One region of the Acutalibacter caecimuris genome, then DNA from elsewhere that is predicted to be linked to it. Evidence: predicted binding sites of a transcription regulator. Region 1 holds the regulator's gene; the other holds the start of a gene.
The links. Region 1 encodes HrcA, which represses chaperone genes, less so after heat shock. Its sites were predicted from a motif close to TGTTAGCACTCNNNNNNNNNGAGTGCTAACA; they were not measured.
Positions count from the first base shown of each region.

Region 2: the regulator HrcA is predicted to act here: its motif matches at 5,314-5,344, upstream of U8U01_RS00585 (co-chaperone GroES).

Region 1 is NZ_JAWXXJ010000005.1:18,164-25,865, reverse strand. Features, by position in the region: gene dnaK (molecular chaperone DnaK) at 1-1,479, opposite strand, end outside; gene U8U01_RS04330 (hypothetical protein) at 1,639-1,869, opposite strand; gene U8U01_RS04325 (nucleotide exchange factor GrpE) at 1,884-2,432, opposite strand; gene hrcA (heat-inducible transcriptional repressor HrcA) at 2,498-3,541, opposite strand; gene U8U01_RS04315 (oligosaccharide flippase family protein) at 3,906-5,414, opposite strand; gene prmA (50S ribosomal protein L11 methyltransferase) at 5,528-6,457, shown strand; gene U8U01_RS04305 (cupin domain-containing protein) at 7,268-7,654, shown strand; gene U8U01_RS04300 (GNAT family N-acetyltransferase) at 7,651-7,702, shown strand, end outside.
Region 2 is NZ_JAWXXJ010000001.1:91,044-98,745, forward strand. Features, by position in the region: gene U8U01_RS00550 (adenylosuccinate synthase) at 1-147, shown strand, start outside; gene glmS (glutamine--fructose-6-phosphate transaminase (isomerizing)) at 354-2,183, shown strand; gene U8U01_RS00560 (HAD-IIA family hydrolase) at 2,308-3,099, shown strand; gene spoVAE (stage V sporulation protein AE) at 3,149-3,505, shown strand; gene U8U01_RS00570 (class I SAM-dependent methyltransferase) at 3,593-4,213, opposite strand; gene U8U01_RS00575 (hypothetical protein) at 4,308-4,457, opposite strand; gene rpsT (30S ribosomal protein S20) at 4,860-5,120, opposite strand; gene U8U01_RS00585 (co-chaperone GroES) at 5,475-5,759, shown strand; gene groL (chaperonin GroEL) at 5,834-7,459, shown strand.

The sequences.
Region 1 (7,702 bases):
AAACTGCTCGGCCTCTTTTACAGCCTTGTCAATATCATCCTTGCTCATATTGGAGCTGGAGGTGATGGTAATATGCTGCTCTTTACCGGTGCCCAGGTCTTTGGCGGAAACGTTTACGATACCGTTGGCGTCAATGTCAAAAGTAACTTCGATCTGAGGGATGCCCCGGGGTGCAGGAGCGATACCATCCAGCCGGAACTCGCCCAGGGATTTGTTATCTTTGGCAAAGTCACGCTCACCCTGGAGCACATGAACCTCTACCTGGGTCTGGCCATCAGCCGCAGTAGAAAACACCTGGCTCTTCTTGGTAGGAATGGTGGTGTTGCGCTCAATAATGCGGGTCATAACGCCGCCCATCGTTTCTACGCCCAGGCTCAGGGGGGTTACGTCCAACAGCAGCAGGCCCTGTACCTCGCCGCCCAGTACGCCCGCCTGGATAGCCGCGCCGATCGCCACGCACTCGTCAGGGTTGATCCCCTTAAAGGGATCCTTGCCAATAAAGTTCTTTACTGCCTCTTGCACAGCCGGAATACGGGAAGAACCGCCTACCAGCAATACCTTTGTAATCTCCCCAATGGACAGGCCGCTATCCTGCAAGGCCTGGCGCACAGGCCCCATAGTTTTTTCCACCAGATCGGCAGTCAGCTCGTTAAACTTAGCCCGGCTCAAGGTCATGTCCAGGTGCTTGGGGCCAGAGGCGTCAGCGGAAATAAAGGGCAGGTTGATAGCCGCAGTCGTAACGCCGGAAAGTTCAATCTTTGCCTTTTCAGCCGCCTCTTTAATGCGCTGCATCGCCATTTTGTCCCCGGCCAGATCAACGCCCTGCTCTACCTTAAAGCTGCCTACGATCCAATCAATCACCCTCTGGTCAAAGTCGTCGCCACCCAGACGGTTGTTACCGGCCGTGGCCAGTACCTCCTGCACACCGTCACCCATCTCAATAATGGACACGTCAAAGGTTCCGCCGCCCAGGTCATAGACCATGACCTTCTGGTCATTATCCTTATCCACACCGTAGGACAGGGCTGCGGCAGTGGGCTCGTTGATGATACGCTTGACCTCCAGCCCGGCAATGGTGCCAGCGTCTTTGGTAGCCTGGCGCTGGGCATCGGTAAAGTAGGCGGGCACAGTGATTACCGCGCTGGTGACGGGCTCACCCAAGTAGGCTTCGGCGTCTGCCTTCAGCTTTTGCAGGATCATGGCACTGATCTGCTGGGGTGTATAACTCTTGTTGTCTATGCTGACCTTGTAGGCGCTGCCCATCTCCCGCTTAATAGAGGAAATCGTACGATCCGGGTTGGTGATAGCCTGACGCTTAGCCACCTGGCCCACCATGCGCTCGCCGGTTTTGCTGAAAGCAACCACAGAGGGGGTCGTACGGGCGCCCTCGGCATTGGCGATAACAACGGGCTCGCCGCCCTCAATTACCGCTACACAGGAATTTGTAGTACCTAAATCGATACCAATCGTTTTTGCCATGTTCAATTACCTCTCTTGTATTTTATTTATTTTAATTTTTTATTGCTTGACACAATCAGTCTATACGCCTCTGGATCTGAGATAGGCGTCCTCATCCTCTCTGGCCTCAATAAACGCCTGCCCCAAGTCAATCTGGTAATGATCTGCCAGCCACATAACTTAGGCAATCACGCCAGCCATCTCAATGCCCAGCCGCCGATCCACCTCTGCCTCTTCCCCGGCCCAGGCGTAATCGTTCTCTTTTAGCATAACCTGCTTGGCCAGTTCACCTACCTGTTTCGTCAGTTCAATCATCGCGCCTTGTGCCTGCCACGGCTTTCCCTCGATCTCACGAAAGCGGCGTACAATGTCACGATACATATTCTGCATTTCGGCAAACGTTTTGCCCATGAAGCCTTCTCCCCTCAATTCGCCACCTGTACCATCGCATGGCGGACTACCCGGCCGCTCAGGGTGTAGCCCTTTTGGAACACGGCGGAGATCACGTTTTCACCCAGGCTTTCGTCCTCAATGTGGGCCACCGCATTGTGCAACTTGGGGTCAAATACCTCCCCCACCTGGCCCGATTCGGCAATACCCAGCTTTTCAAAGGCCGCCCGGATCTGTGCCTCAATCATCTCCACGCCCTTTCGCATATCCTCCGCTGAGGCGTTCTCCTGGCTCAGCGCCAGGCCAATATTGTCGGCAATGGACAAAATCGCCTGCACAGTGTCGGACACAGCGTTGTTGTAGATCGCCGTCTTTTCCGCTGCCGTGCGCTTACGGAAATTGTCATACTCTGCCAATACGCGCAGATGCTGCTGATGCTGCTCCTCCATCTCTGCCTGAAGTTTTTCCAACTGGGCGGCCACGTCCGGCTCCTGCGGGGGCTGGGTGGGTTCCGCTGCCTCATGGGTCGTTTCCGTTTCCGGAGGCTCGCTAGTTTTCGGTTTTTTCTCTTCCTTGCTCTTCATCCCTTATGGCTCCTTTCCTTAACTATATAAATAAAGCTGTCTTTCCACTTTAATGCCTTGCGTACCTACTCCTCCCGGGCCAATGTGGTAAGGTAGCTGCTTACCTGTTCGGCCAGGTAGCGCAACAGGGCGGTCAGGCGGGGGTAATCTACCCGTACCGGGCCGATAAGCCCCAATGTACCCGCCTCCTGGGCATCCACACTATACTGGGACATCAACAAGGTGGCCTCTTCCAGTTCCGGGCAACCACACTCCCGGCCAATGCGTACCATGACCTGCCCGGCCTTGGGGCGCCCTGTTTGCCTGCGCCCCAACAGTTCCGGCAGTTTTTCTTCCTGCTCCAGGAAGTCCAACACCCGGCGCACACCCAGTGCCCCTAATTCCGGGTAGAGCAGCAGGTTCATCTGCCCGCCCAGCAGGGTTTCGGTGTGGGCTGTATCCGCCGCCACCTCTAATAGGGCCCGCAAAGGCGCCCCTGCCAGTGCGTACATCTCCCCCAGCGAGGCCCCTAGGCTTTGCAGGAAAGCAGGTGTGATCTCCTCTACCGTGCGGCCCGTTACCCTCTCATTGAATACCCGGAAGAACACCCGGAGGATATCTGTGGTCAAGTCATAGTCGCAACGGAACACCCGGCTCTTCATAGTACCGGCAGAACTGATAAGCAAGAGCATGGCCGTACGGCGGCTGGTCTGCACCAACTGCACAGCCTTTACCCTGGCCCCTGGGCCACCGGGGGTAGTAACCAGCGCAGCGCACTGCCCTACTCCCGCCGCCAACTGCACCACCCTGGATAGCAACTGCTCCGGGTCATCCATCCCTGGCGCCAGATGGGCGTCAATCCACCAGCGCTGTTGGGGTTCCAGCTCAGGCACCTCCATCAAGCGGTCCACATACTCCCGGTACCCTTTTTGAGAAGGCACCCGCCCGGCTGAGGTATAAGGCTGCTCTAAAAGCCCTAGTTCGGTAAGGCTGGCCATCTCGTTGCGCACCGTGGCCGAAGATACGCCGATCTCTTCCGCGATCGCCTTGCTGCCCACGGGCTCTCCGTTGCGGATAAAGCCAGTGATTACCGCGGCCAATATTTTCTCTTTCCGCATGGTAAGTTCCATGGGAGAGACCTTCCTTTCCGCCCTGGCAGGCTTATTTTAGCACTCAGGTTCATTGAGTGCTAAACTGTATCTATAATGTACCACTATGGTCAGAAAAAGTCAATAAGTTATTTGTAAAAACTTTATGAACCCGCTTGCAGGCAAGCCAACTGACCGGCAGTACACAGGCCGCCGCCCGGGTGATAAGCACGAACAAACCCAAACAGGACATCCAGCCCCTATCTGTTGCCGGGGCTGGATGTCCTGTTTGGCAAAGACCTATAGCTGTGGCCTACGTCCGTTCTGTCTGCGTACAGTTTCACTTCGCCTGTTGGAGATTCTGTCAAGGGTCATTGCCCTCTGGGCATCTGTACAAAGTTCTCCATTAGGTTCGGGCTGTTTTCTTCCCCATCCATTTCATTATACTAAGGTAGCCCCCTGCAAACAGTGCCGCTGACAGGGCAGTCTGCATCAGCACCAAAAGAAAACCACCAGCCGCCAACCCATCCAACAGCATCCTGCTCACCCCCACCGACCCGGCCGCGCAAGCCATCGGCAATAAAATATGCTCCGGTAACGAGATATGTAGGTGGCTCACCTTCATTAGCCGGTGCAAACTCAGGGAGGCATTGAAGATCGTACTAAAAAATAGAATTGCCACATAACTTTCCATGCCAAAAAACTGTAGGAGGCAAAGCACCAAAATCACCCGAATCAGGGAATCAGCAAAGTTATACTTCATGGAGTTAAATTGTTCGTCCAAGCCCTTCAGCAGGCTATCTACCACTACATCCAGGTAGGTCAATGGCACTAAGGGTGCCAGCACCCGCAGGTAAGCGCCAGCGCTTTCGCTATGGTAGAAAGCCCGGCCCCAGCTATCTCCAAAAGCCAAAAACAAAGCGGAAAAGAACATACCAAAACATAACGCCGCTTGTACGGCCCGGCCGGAGATGTATGCCACTGCCTTCTCGTGGCTTAACTCCCTCTCCCGGGCAATTTTAGGGATAAGCAGCGATGCAAAAGAGGTAAGGAAAGACGAAGGGAAGTACAGCATCGGCATGGCCATGCCCTGCAACAAACCGTACTGAGAGAGTGACTGGGAGTAACCTAACCCAAAACGCTGTAACTCCCTTGGAATAAGCAGGTTTTCACCTGTATTTAAGGCGCTACGGGCCGCGCTGCTAAGGGTGCAGGGCAGGGCGATATGCCGCAGGCTGCGCAGCACACCCCGGCTTTTCTCCTTTTCAGCGGGAGTATTCTTTTTTAGGCTTTTGCGGTAGGCACACCAACTGGCCGCGCAGGAAACAGCCTCCCCCAAGGTAGACGCCGCCATAGCCGCAAGACAGGCCGCTTGAATGCTCTGGGGGGCAAAATACCAGAAGAAACACACCGTGGCGGCAATGGTCAAGACCTGTTCCAGGGCGTCTGAGGCGGCTGTACTAAGGGACTCGTCTACAGCCAGGAAGTAGCCCTTCATGCAGGTGCACAGGGCCATAAAGGGCAAGCCGACCCCCAGTATACGCAAGCAGGGCGCCGCTTGGGGATCGCCCAGAAAGGTAACGGCAGCAAAATCAGCCAGCAAGAATAGGCACAGCGCAATACACAGACTGATGGTAAGGCAGAACCCAAAGCATCGGGCCACCACCGAGCGTACCGTCTGCCGCCTGCCACCGGCTATGGCTGCTGTTACCAAGCGTGTAACTGCCAGGCTGATACCTGAGGTGGAGAGGGTCACGGTGAGCATAAAGATGGAAAAAATTAGTTGGTAAAGCCCCATGCCCTCTGCGCCGATCTGTTGGGAAAGGTACGAGCGGTACCCCATATTGGTAATGCGCAGAAACAGGGAAACCAGCGTCAGCACCGCACCCTGGAAGAAGAACTTTTTCTTTGTCATAGGGCAACTCCTTTTTATGTAATCAGGGAAAAACCAGAGATTTGGGCGAAAAGATTGACAAAACACCTTGCGCGGGGTTATAATAGCTAAAAACACCCGTCAGGAGAATAACAATGAGCGAAAACTGGACTGAGATTAAAGTAACTGTGCCTGCCGCACAGGCAGAAACCGCCGGGGACATCGCCAACATGACTGTCCCTCATGGTATCTATATTGAGGACTATTCCAATTTAGAAGAAGAGGCTATGGAAATTGCCCATATTGATCTGATCGACCAGGAGTTGCTGGAAAAAGACCGGGAGCACGCGGTCATCCACATATACATCAGCCCCGAAGACAACCCCGCTGAGGCGGTTTCCTTTTTGGAGGAACGGCTGCGGGCCTGTTCTATCCCATATGCCATTGAGCAGGCCGGTTGCCAGATGGACGACTGGTTAAATAACTGGAAAAAGTATTTTAAACCTATCCCGGTAGGCGAAAGGCTACTGATAAGGCCTATTTGGGAGGAGGATTTTGACCCGCAGGGCCGGGTTGTGCTGAGCCTGGAGCCGGGCCTGGCTTTTGGGACCGGCACCCATGAAACCACCCGGCTGTGCCTAGAGTTACTAGAAAAATACCTGACCCCAGGCTGTAATATGCTGGACATGGGCTGCGGTAGCGGCATCCTCTCTGTGGCGGCACTACTGCTGGGGGGTAGCACGGCGGTAGGGGTAGATATTGACCCTCTGGCTGTGAAAACGGCCGTGGAAAACGCCCGTTTCAATGGGGTTGCTGCGGGGTTTACCGGCATATGTGGCAACCTTTCTGACCGGGTTAGCGGGCGATATCAGGTGGTTGTTGCCAACATTGTGGCGGACGTTGTGATTGAATTGACCAAGAGCGTGCCCAAATTCCTGACGCCGGACGGGGTGTATATTATCAGCGGGATCATTGACAGCCGGGAGGATGACGTGCTGGCAGCCATCAGCGGCCAGTACACGGTGATAGAGCGCCGGGAGGAACGGGGTTGGGTGGCAATGGCCCTGAAGGCCCAAGCCGGTTGACCCCTTGCCCGCAGCGCTGCGGCCAGTACACAGTGATAGAGCGCCGGGAGGAACGGGGCTGGGTGGCAATGGCCCTGAAGGCCCAGGCCTGACCCCTTGCCCGCAGCGCTGCCTGCGGGCCCTGTAAAAGTTTTGGTGTGGCCACAGGCCCCATGGGTCTGTTTTGGGGCCAGGGGTATAGGCGGTTTTTGACGAAAAGCGGGCCTGTCGGCAACGTTTCCGATACAGGGCACCATCAGCAAAACCCACAAAGGATATGGGCCAACAGGATGTTCCCCATTTGTGATGGCCTTATTTTGCAGTTTCGTTTTTTGTTCTTGGACTTGCGTTTGCCAGCAGACCCAAAGCGGGACGACGCCATGGAAAAGGCGGTAGGTTGTGCGTGTATATTATGGGGCAGATACCCGGTGTTGCCGGGCAAGGTGGCGTTTTGAGGTTTAAAACGGGCATTGAGCCGCTGTGGTGCGGGGCGGCGGGCGCTGCCGCTCTGGTCAAGGGTTCGCGCTACCACGGCAGGAAATGGGCGGCTTTTCGCTGTGCGAAGGGCTTATACGCAGTGGAGTATTTGACACAGAAGATGCCTGTTTGAGGTGGAAAAGGCGGCGCTTTGAGGTTTTAGGCCGTTGTGGGGATGGGGATGTCCCCCCTCCCCTGCCAGCCCTTTTACGTCCTGCTATTTGCTTTAACTTGGGAATCGCCTCTTTTCGCTGTGCGAGAGGGGCGCCGGCAGCAGGGGCTGGTTTTACACCACGGCCGGGCAAGCCCGCCCCACCCATCACCCAAAATGCCCAAGCCGAAAGGAGTATCTACATGGAATTTATCCCAAAATCCAGCATCACTGCTTTTGCCAATCCCGGCGTGTCCTCCCGCCAACTGCTGACCCCGGATAACGCCCAGAGCCAGCGGGTCACTCTGACAGAAGTCCATCTGGAGCCCGGCGCTTGCCAGCCCCGGCACAGCCACGCCGGTTCGGAGCAGGTCTGGTATGCCCTACAGGGCAGCGGCAGGCTGCTTTTGGCCGGTGGGCAGGAACGGGCCTTTGACGCAGGGGACGTGGTACGGTTTGCCGAAGGGGACGTGCACGGGCTGCAAAACGGCGGGGAACCCTTTGTGTACCTGTCCGTCACCGCGCCACCCATCCACTTTGGATATGCTTATCAGGACAAACAGCCCACAGAAAAGAGGAGAGAGTTATGAACATGATGATCGACACAGGACGCCTGCGGCTGCGGCCCTGGCGCATGG
Region 2 (7,702 bases), on a different contig from region 1:
TGGAAGTGCGATATCCGGGGCATCAGAAGGTACGAGGACCTGCCGGAAAACGCCCGCCGGTACGTAGAGTTTGCCGAAAAGGCCCTGGGCGTCCCCGTCACCATGGTTTCCAACGGCCCCGGCCGCGAGGACATCATCTACCGCTGAACCTCCACGCCCATCCCCAACAAAAAGAAACAAAAAACCCGCTCCCACCCGCCGGTCGAGCAAACCACCCGGCCTCCTAAGAGCGGCAGATAACGTCACAAAAGTCTTTGGGGATTCTTAAACCCCTTTCTTCAGAAAGGGGTTTAAGCCGCCAGAGGTAAAAAAGCAAACCAAGCAAATTAACCCCATAAAGGAGGCGCATCACCATGTGTGGGATCGTAGGCTATATAGGTGGGCAGCAGGCTGCCCCGGTACTGTTAGAGGGGCTGGAGCGGCTGGAATACCGGGGCTATGACTCGGCAGGGGTAGCCGTGTACAATGGCAGCGGCGTGCAGGTTGTCAAGTCAAAGGGCAGGCTGTCGGTGCTGCGGGGTATTTTGGCAGACGGGGCCGGGCTGCCGGGCCTGGCAGGCATTGGCCACACCCGCTGGGCCACCCATGGGGCGCCCTCCGACGTCAACTCCCACCCCCAGGTCAGCGACGGCGGCCTGTTCGCGGTGGTGCACAACGGCATCATCGAAAACTACCTGTACCTAAAAAACCATCTCAAGCGCCGGGGCGTGGCCTTTGTGTCCGATACCGACACCGAGGTGGTGGCCCAGATGCTGGAATACTACTACCACGGCGATGTGCTGCAAGCCATCCAGCAAGTTATCGCCCGGGTAGAGGGCAGCTACGCGCTGGGCATTATCTGCGCCGCCTGCCCGGAAAAGGTTTTCGCCGTGCGCAAGGACAGCCCGCTGATCGTGGGCCGGGGGGAGGGGGAGAACTTCATCGCCTCCGACGTGACCGCCATTTTGCGCCATACCCGGCGGATCTGCCGGCTCCAGGACGGGGAGATCGCCGTGCTGGAGCGGGACAGGGCCCGGTTCTTCGACGGGGACCTGGAACCCCTGGATAAGCCCGAAGAACTGGTGGAGTGGGACGTGGCCGCCGCCGAGAAGGGGGGCTACGAGCACTTTATGATGAAGGAGATCTGCGAGCAGCCCGAGGCCCTGGGCAAAACCATCTCCCCCCGCATCCGGGCGGGCCGGGTGGTGCTGGACGATATCGTGTTCACCCCCGCCCAGTTGCGGGATATCCACCGGGTCTACATTGTGGCCTGCGGCACCTCCTACCATGTGGGGGCCGTGGCCAAGTATGCCTTCGAACAACTGCTGCGCCTGCCCATTGAGGTGGACGTGGCCTCCGAGTTCCGCTACCGGGACCCGGTCCTGGACAGCCGCACCCTGGTGATCATCATCAGCCAGTCCGGCGAAACCGCCGACACCCTGGCCGCCCTGCGGGAGGCCAAGCGGCAGGGGGCCCAAACCTTGGCCATCGTAAACGTGGTGGGCAGCACCATTGCCAACGAGGCCGGCCATGTGCTGTACACCTGGGCCGGGCCGGAGATCGCCGTGGCCTCCACCAAGGCATACAGCACCCAGTTGGCCGTGGTCTACCTGATCGCCCTCTATATGGCCCAGCAGTTAGGGGCCCTGCCGCCGGAGGAACTGGCCGGCTATATCCGGGAGCTGGAGCGCCTGCCCGCCCTGGCAGAGCGCTGCCTGCAAGATAAAGAGGCGGTCCAGTACCTGGCGTCCCAGTACTTCCACGCCAAAGATATGTACTTCATCGGCCGCAATGTGGACTACGCCGCCTCGCTGGAAGCCTCCCTGAAGCTGAAGGAGATCTCCTATATCCACTCCGAGGCCTACACCGCGGGGGAGTTGAAACACGGCCCCATCTCCCTGATCGAAGAGGGCACGCTGGTCATCGCCATCTGCACCTGTGGGCGGCTCTTCGACAAAATGATGTCCAATATCCGGGAGGTCAAGGCACGGGGGGCGGTGGTGCTGGGCATCACCACCGAAGACCTGCGGGAAACCCTGGCCCAGGAAACCGACTGGCAGTTCTGCGTGCCCAAAACCGCCGGTTTCATGCTACCCTCCATGAGCATCCTGCCCCTGCAACTGTTCGCCTATTATACCGCCGGCATGAAGGGCTGCGACATCGATAAGCCCCGTAACCTTGCCAAGTCCGTAACGGTGGAGTAGCCCCAAGCGCCCGGCCCGGCCTTCCCGGCCAGGGGGGAGGCTGCCCGCCCCATGCCCCGCCCTACTTTTTTAAACCATCTTCCGGCCCCGGCCCCCTCTGCCGGCAGCCCCAAAAGGAGGCCCCATGCAAAATACAGAGCGCCTGCAACACATCAAAATGTTTGTGCTGGATATGGACGGCACCATCTACCTGGGGGAGCGCCTGTTCCCCTTCACCCCCGGTTTCCTTCGCCGGGTGCTGGAAACCGGCCGGGACTACTGCTTTTTCACCAACAACAGTTCCCAAAACCGCCAGGCCTACCTGGAGAAACTTGGCCGCATGGGGCTCTCGGTGCCCCCCGAAAAAATGCTGATCTCCAACGGCGTCCTGCTGGAATGGCTGGCGGAGAACCGGCCGGGGGAGAGCGCCTACGTGGTCGGCACCCCCGCCCTGGAGGAGGACTTCCGGCAGGCGGGGATCGCCCTAAGCGACACAGCCCCCCACTACGTGGTGCTGGGCTTTGACACCACCCTCACCTACGAAAAGCTGCGGCTGGCCTGCGGGTTCATCCGCCAGGGCGCGGCGGTTTACGGCGCCAACCCGGACTGGAACTGCCCGGTAGAGGGCGGTTTCATCCCGGACTGCGGCTCCATCGCCGCGCTGGTCAAAGCGTCCACCGGGGTGCAGTGCCCGTTCTTCGGCAAGCCCTCGCCCCACACGCTGCGCTATATGTTGAAACACACGGGCTGCCAGCCACAAGAACTTGCGGTAGTCGGCGACCGCCTCTATACGGACATCGCCGTGGCAGCAGACAGCGCCGTCACCTCCATTTTGGTGATGAGCGGCGAAACCACCCCCCAAATGCTGGCGGAAAGCCCCATCCGGCCCGACCTGGTTTTTGCCGATCTGGGGGAGCTGGCCGGGGCGTTGGGGTAATATCCCGCAAAAAAAGGGGCAGTCTAACCTGTAAAGGAGGGACTGCCACATGGAATACTTCAACGCATTTTGGGTGGGCGGGCTCATCTGCCTCATTGGCCAGTTGCTCATCGACCTCACCGGCCTGACCCCGGCCCGCATCATGGTGCTTTTCGTCACCCTGGGCGTGCTGCTGGGGGGCGTGGGCCTGTACGGCCCCCTGGTAGATTACGCCGGGGCAGGGGCCACGGTGCCCCTGTGCGGGTTCGGCTGGGCCCTGTCCGAGGGCGTGCGCAAAGCGGTGGTCGAGCAGGGTTTCCTGGGCGTGTTCACCGGCGGGCTGACAGCCGGCGCGGCGGGCACCACAGCGGCGGTGTTTTTCGGCTACCTGGCGGCACTGCTGGCCAGGCCGCGGGATAAGGCATAAGCATCCAGGCAAAAAAGGCGAAAAGGCACAGCCGCCCCGCAAAACCCACAAAAATACCCCGCAGCCCTATGCTGCGGGGTATTTCGGTTATCCGGCCGTCAGGCGCACAATTCCCGCACAGTGGGAAACCGCCTCAAACTGCATCTGCGGGAAATGCTCCCGCAACTCTTCATACACCAAATAGAATTCCTCCCCGTCCCAATCGTCCCCGCTCCGGGCGCGGCAAGCTTCCAGTTGCCCGCGGGTCCCAAAGGCCACGTCGCCCACCAGCAGTTGCCCGCCGGGGGCCAGCAGGGGTAAAAGCCCCGCCAAAAACCCGGCCTTCTCCCTGTCCGGTAGATGATGGACAGCGTAGGTAGAAAGGATACAATCATACGTCTGCCCCAGCAGCTCCGAGGGCAGTCCAGCAGCCATATCCCCCAAAAACAGGTGGGCGCCGGGCATCTTTGCCTGTGCGGCCTCCCGCATTTTGGGCGAAAAATCCAACCCCCACACCTGGCAGCCCATATCATACAGCCGGGCGGTCAGTGTGGCCGTGCCAAAGCCAATATCCAGCACCCGGCAGGGGCCGGCTGCCAAAACGTCCTGAAAAATACGCCCCAGTACCTTTTTGTAGCCGGCAAAGGGGTAGGTGTTGCTTTCGTCAGAAAGGCCAACGGCCTGATCATAGCCGTCCGCCCAAAGGTCAAAGCCATGTTTGTCCAACAAGGGTACATCCTCCTAAGCAGGGGCGGGGAGGGGCAGGGGGCCCGTTTGGGCATGGCAAAGCCCACCTCCTTCCGGCGTTGGAGGGCCGCCGCTTTTATTGGATCGAGCAGTCCAAATAGTGCTCCAGCTCTTCCTCGTCCCGTTTGTGATCCAAATACAGCAGCAGGGCCGTTACCGAGGCCGCTACGGCCGCAATGGCGGTAATCAAACCGATCAGCAGTGTAAGTTTCGTCCCCTTTTTCATATAGGCCACCTCCAAATAATAGGTATGTATATATAATAACCAGTATTCTACAAAAAGTCAAGGGTATATTTGTAAAGGAAGCGTCCAAAATGAAGAGTTAAAAAACGAGGCTCCAGCGAACAAATAGTAAAAGTTTCGTCGTCTCACCTGCCGGTTCGGTCGGCTCGTGACGGCCACCCCCGGTGGCCCTCGCCCTTTTCAAAGGTGGCGGGGTTCTTAGGGGGCGACAGCCGAGAATCAGGGCCCAAGAGTTGGCTACGCCAACTCTCCGCCGCCGGAGGCCAAAATTTCGTCACAAACTCTCCGCTTTGGACACCCGCAAAAAGATAAAAGGCCGGAACCCAGCAGGATCCGAGCCTTCGAAAAGCAAACTAACAAAACCAGCGTAATAAAGCAAGCAGCTTACGCGCCGGCGTGCAGTTTTTTATCCAGGGCAGCCTTTTTGTGGGCAGCATTGTTCTTGTGGATAATGCCCCTGGCAGCGGCCTGGTCAATCTTCTTCATGGCGGTGCGCACCTCGGCAACCTTGTTGTCCGCATTGCTCTCAATGGCCGCGTTGGCCTTCTTGATCTGCGTTTTCAGTTGCGAGTTGGCAGCGCGGTTCAGCATGGTCTTGGTGGCAATGACCTTCACGCGCTTTTTGGCAGATTTGATGTTCGGCAAGTGTAACACCTCCTTACCCATCGGCTTACTAAAGGTTATGATAGCACAAAACCAAAGAAATTGCAAGCTTTTTTTCAAGGCTTTGGCAGGGCGCCCCCGCACAGGAAACCGGGGCGAAAATGTGAAAGATTTGTGAATTGTAAAAAAATGTGAAAAAGCCTCTTGACTTTTACTGACCATAAGGATAGAATAGGTTTAGCACTTGAGAGTGGTGAGTGCTAAAACACAAATTGCGTTATCTCTTATCGCTGGGCCGTGCCACGGCGCGCCCCGGCGGATACCGCCCCCCGGCGGCGGAAAGCCGGGAGAAAGGGAAGGCCCCGCCATTAAAATTTTGGGCCGAAGGTGTTTGCAATGCAGGTAAAGCCTTTGCTGGACAGAGTCCTTATTAAAACCGAGGATGCCGAGGAAACCACCAAAAGCGGCATCGTCCTGGCTGCCAAAAGCCAGGAGAAACCCCAGATCGCCCGGGTCATCGCCGTTGGCCCCGGGGGCGAGATCGACGGCAAAGAGGTAAAAATGTACCTGAAAGAAGGGGACCGGGTCATCTCCGCCAAGTACAGCGGCACCGAGGTGAAGATCGACGGCGAGGAGTACACCATCGTCAAGCAGTCGGACATCCTGGCCGTGGTGGAGTAAGAGCCCCCGGCAGCATACGTCAAGCAAAAACACAATCTATTTAAAACACCCATCAGAAAGGACATGATGCAGATATGGCTAAGAAGATCGTCTACGGCGAGGAGGCCCGCAAGGCGCTGCTCAGCGGCGTCAACCAGTTGGCCGATACGGTAAAGATCACCCTGGGCCCAAAGGGCCGCAACGTGGTGCTGGATAAGAAGTTCGGCGCCCCCCTGATCACCAACGACGGCGTCACCATCGCCAAAGAGGTGGAGCTGGAGGATGCCTACGAGAACATGGGCGCCCAACTGGTCAAAGAAGTCGCCACCAAAACCAACGATGTGGCCGGCGACGGCACCACCACCGCCACCCTGCTGGCCCAGGCCCTGGTCCGTGAGGGCATGAAGAACGTCACCGCCGGCGCCAACCCCATGGTCTTGCGCAAGGGCGTGCAAAAAGCCACCGAGGCTGCCGTGGACGCCATCGTCCAGAACAGCCAGAAGGTCAGCGGCACCAAAGACATCGCACGGGTAGCCGCCGTTTCCTCCTCCAGCGACGAGATCGGCCAACTGATCGCCGACGCCATGGAGAAAGTCACCTCCGACGGCGTCATCACCGTAGAGGAGAGCAAGACCGCCGAAACCTACAGCGAGGTAGTCGAGGGCATGATGTTCGACCGGGGCTATGTCACCCCCTATATGGCCACCGATACCGACAAAATGGTGGCCGAGCTGGACGACCCCTATATCCTCATTACCGATAAGAAAATCTCCAACATCCAGGAGATCCTGCCCCTGCTGGAGCAGATCGTCCAGTCCGGCAAAAAGCTGCTGATCATCGCCGAGGACATTGAGGGCGAGGCCCTCACCACCCTGATCCTCAACCGCCTGCGGGGCACCTTCGTGTGCGTAGCCGTCAAGGCCCCCGGCTTTGGCGACCGCCGCAAGGAGATGCTGGTGGACATCGCCACCCTCACCGGCGGCCAGGTTATCTCTGAGGAAGTGGGCCTGGACCTGAAGGAAACCACCGTGGATATGCTGGGCCATGCCCGCCAGGTCAAGGTGGATAAAGAGAACACCATCATTGTAGACGGCGCCGGGGACAGCGAGGCCATCAAGGCACGGGTCGGGCAGATCCGCTCCCAGATCGAAACCACCACCAGCGAGTTCGACAAAGAGAAGCTGCAAGAGCGCCTGGCCAAGCTGGCCGGCGGCGTGGCGGTCATCAAGGTGGGCGCCGCTACCGAGATCGAGATGAAGGAAAAGAAACTGCGCATCGAGGACGCCCTGGCCGCCACCAAGGCCGCTGTGGAAGAGGGCATCGTAGCCGGCGGCGGCACCGCCCTTATCGACGCCATCCCCGCCGTGCAGGCCTATGTAAACAGCGCCGAGGGCGACGAAAAGACCGGCGCCGCCATCGTGCTCAAGGCCCTGGAGGAGCCCGTCCGCCAGATCGCCGCCAACGCCGGCATCGAGGGTTCCGTGATCGTGGAGCAGCTTAAGCGGGACCACAAGGTGGGCCAGGGCTACAACGCCCTTACCGGCGAGTTCCAGGATATGATCCAGGCCGGCATCGTAGACCCCACCAAGGTTACCCGTTCCGCCCTGCAAAACGCCTCTTCCGTGGCCGCCACCATCCTCACCACCGAGTCCCTGGTAGCGGACATCAAAGAGCCCACCCCGCCCGCAGCCCCGGCCCCGGACATGGGCGGGATGTATTAATGATGCATTGAAATCCCCCGAAAACACGGGATTCTTGCCTAACTGAAACCTTGCTTTACACAAAATTTACACCATTCCTTTGCATTACGCGAGGAAGGTAAAACAAAAAGAGCAGCCCCGGATTACGCCGGGCCTGCTCTTTTCTCTATTCCCCCGCACCAAAAAATAAGAAGAATAAAAGAAAAACAACAAAACAGAAAAATAAATTATGGAAAAACAAAAATAAAATAAAACAAAAAAGCA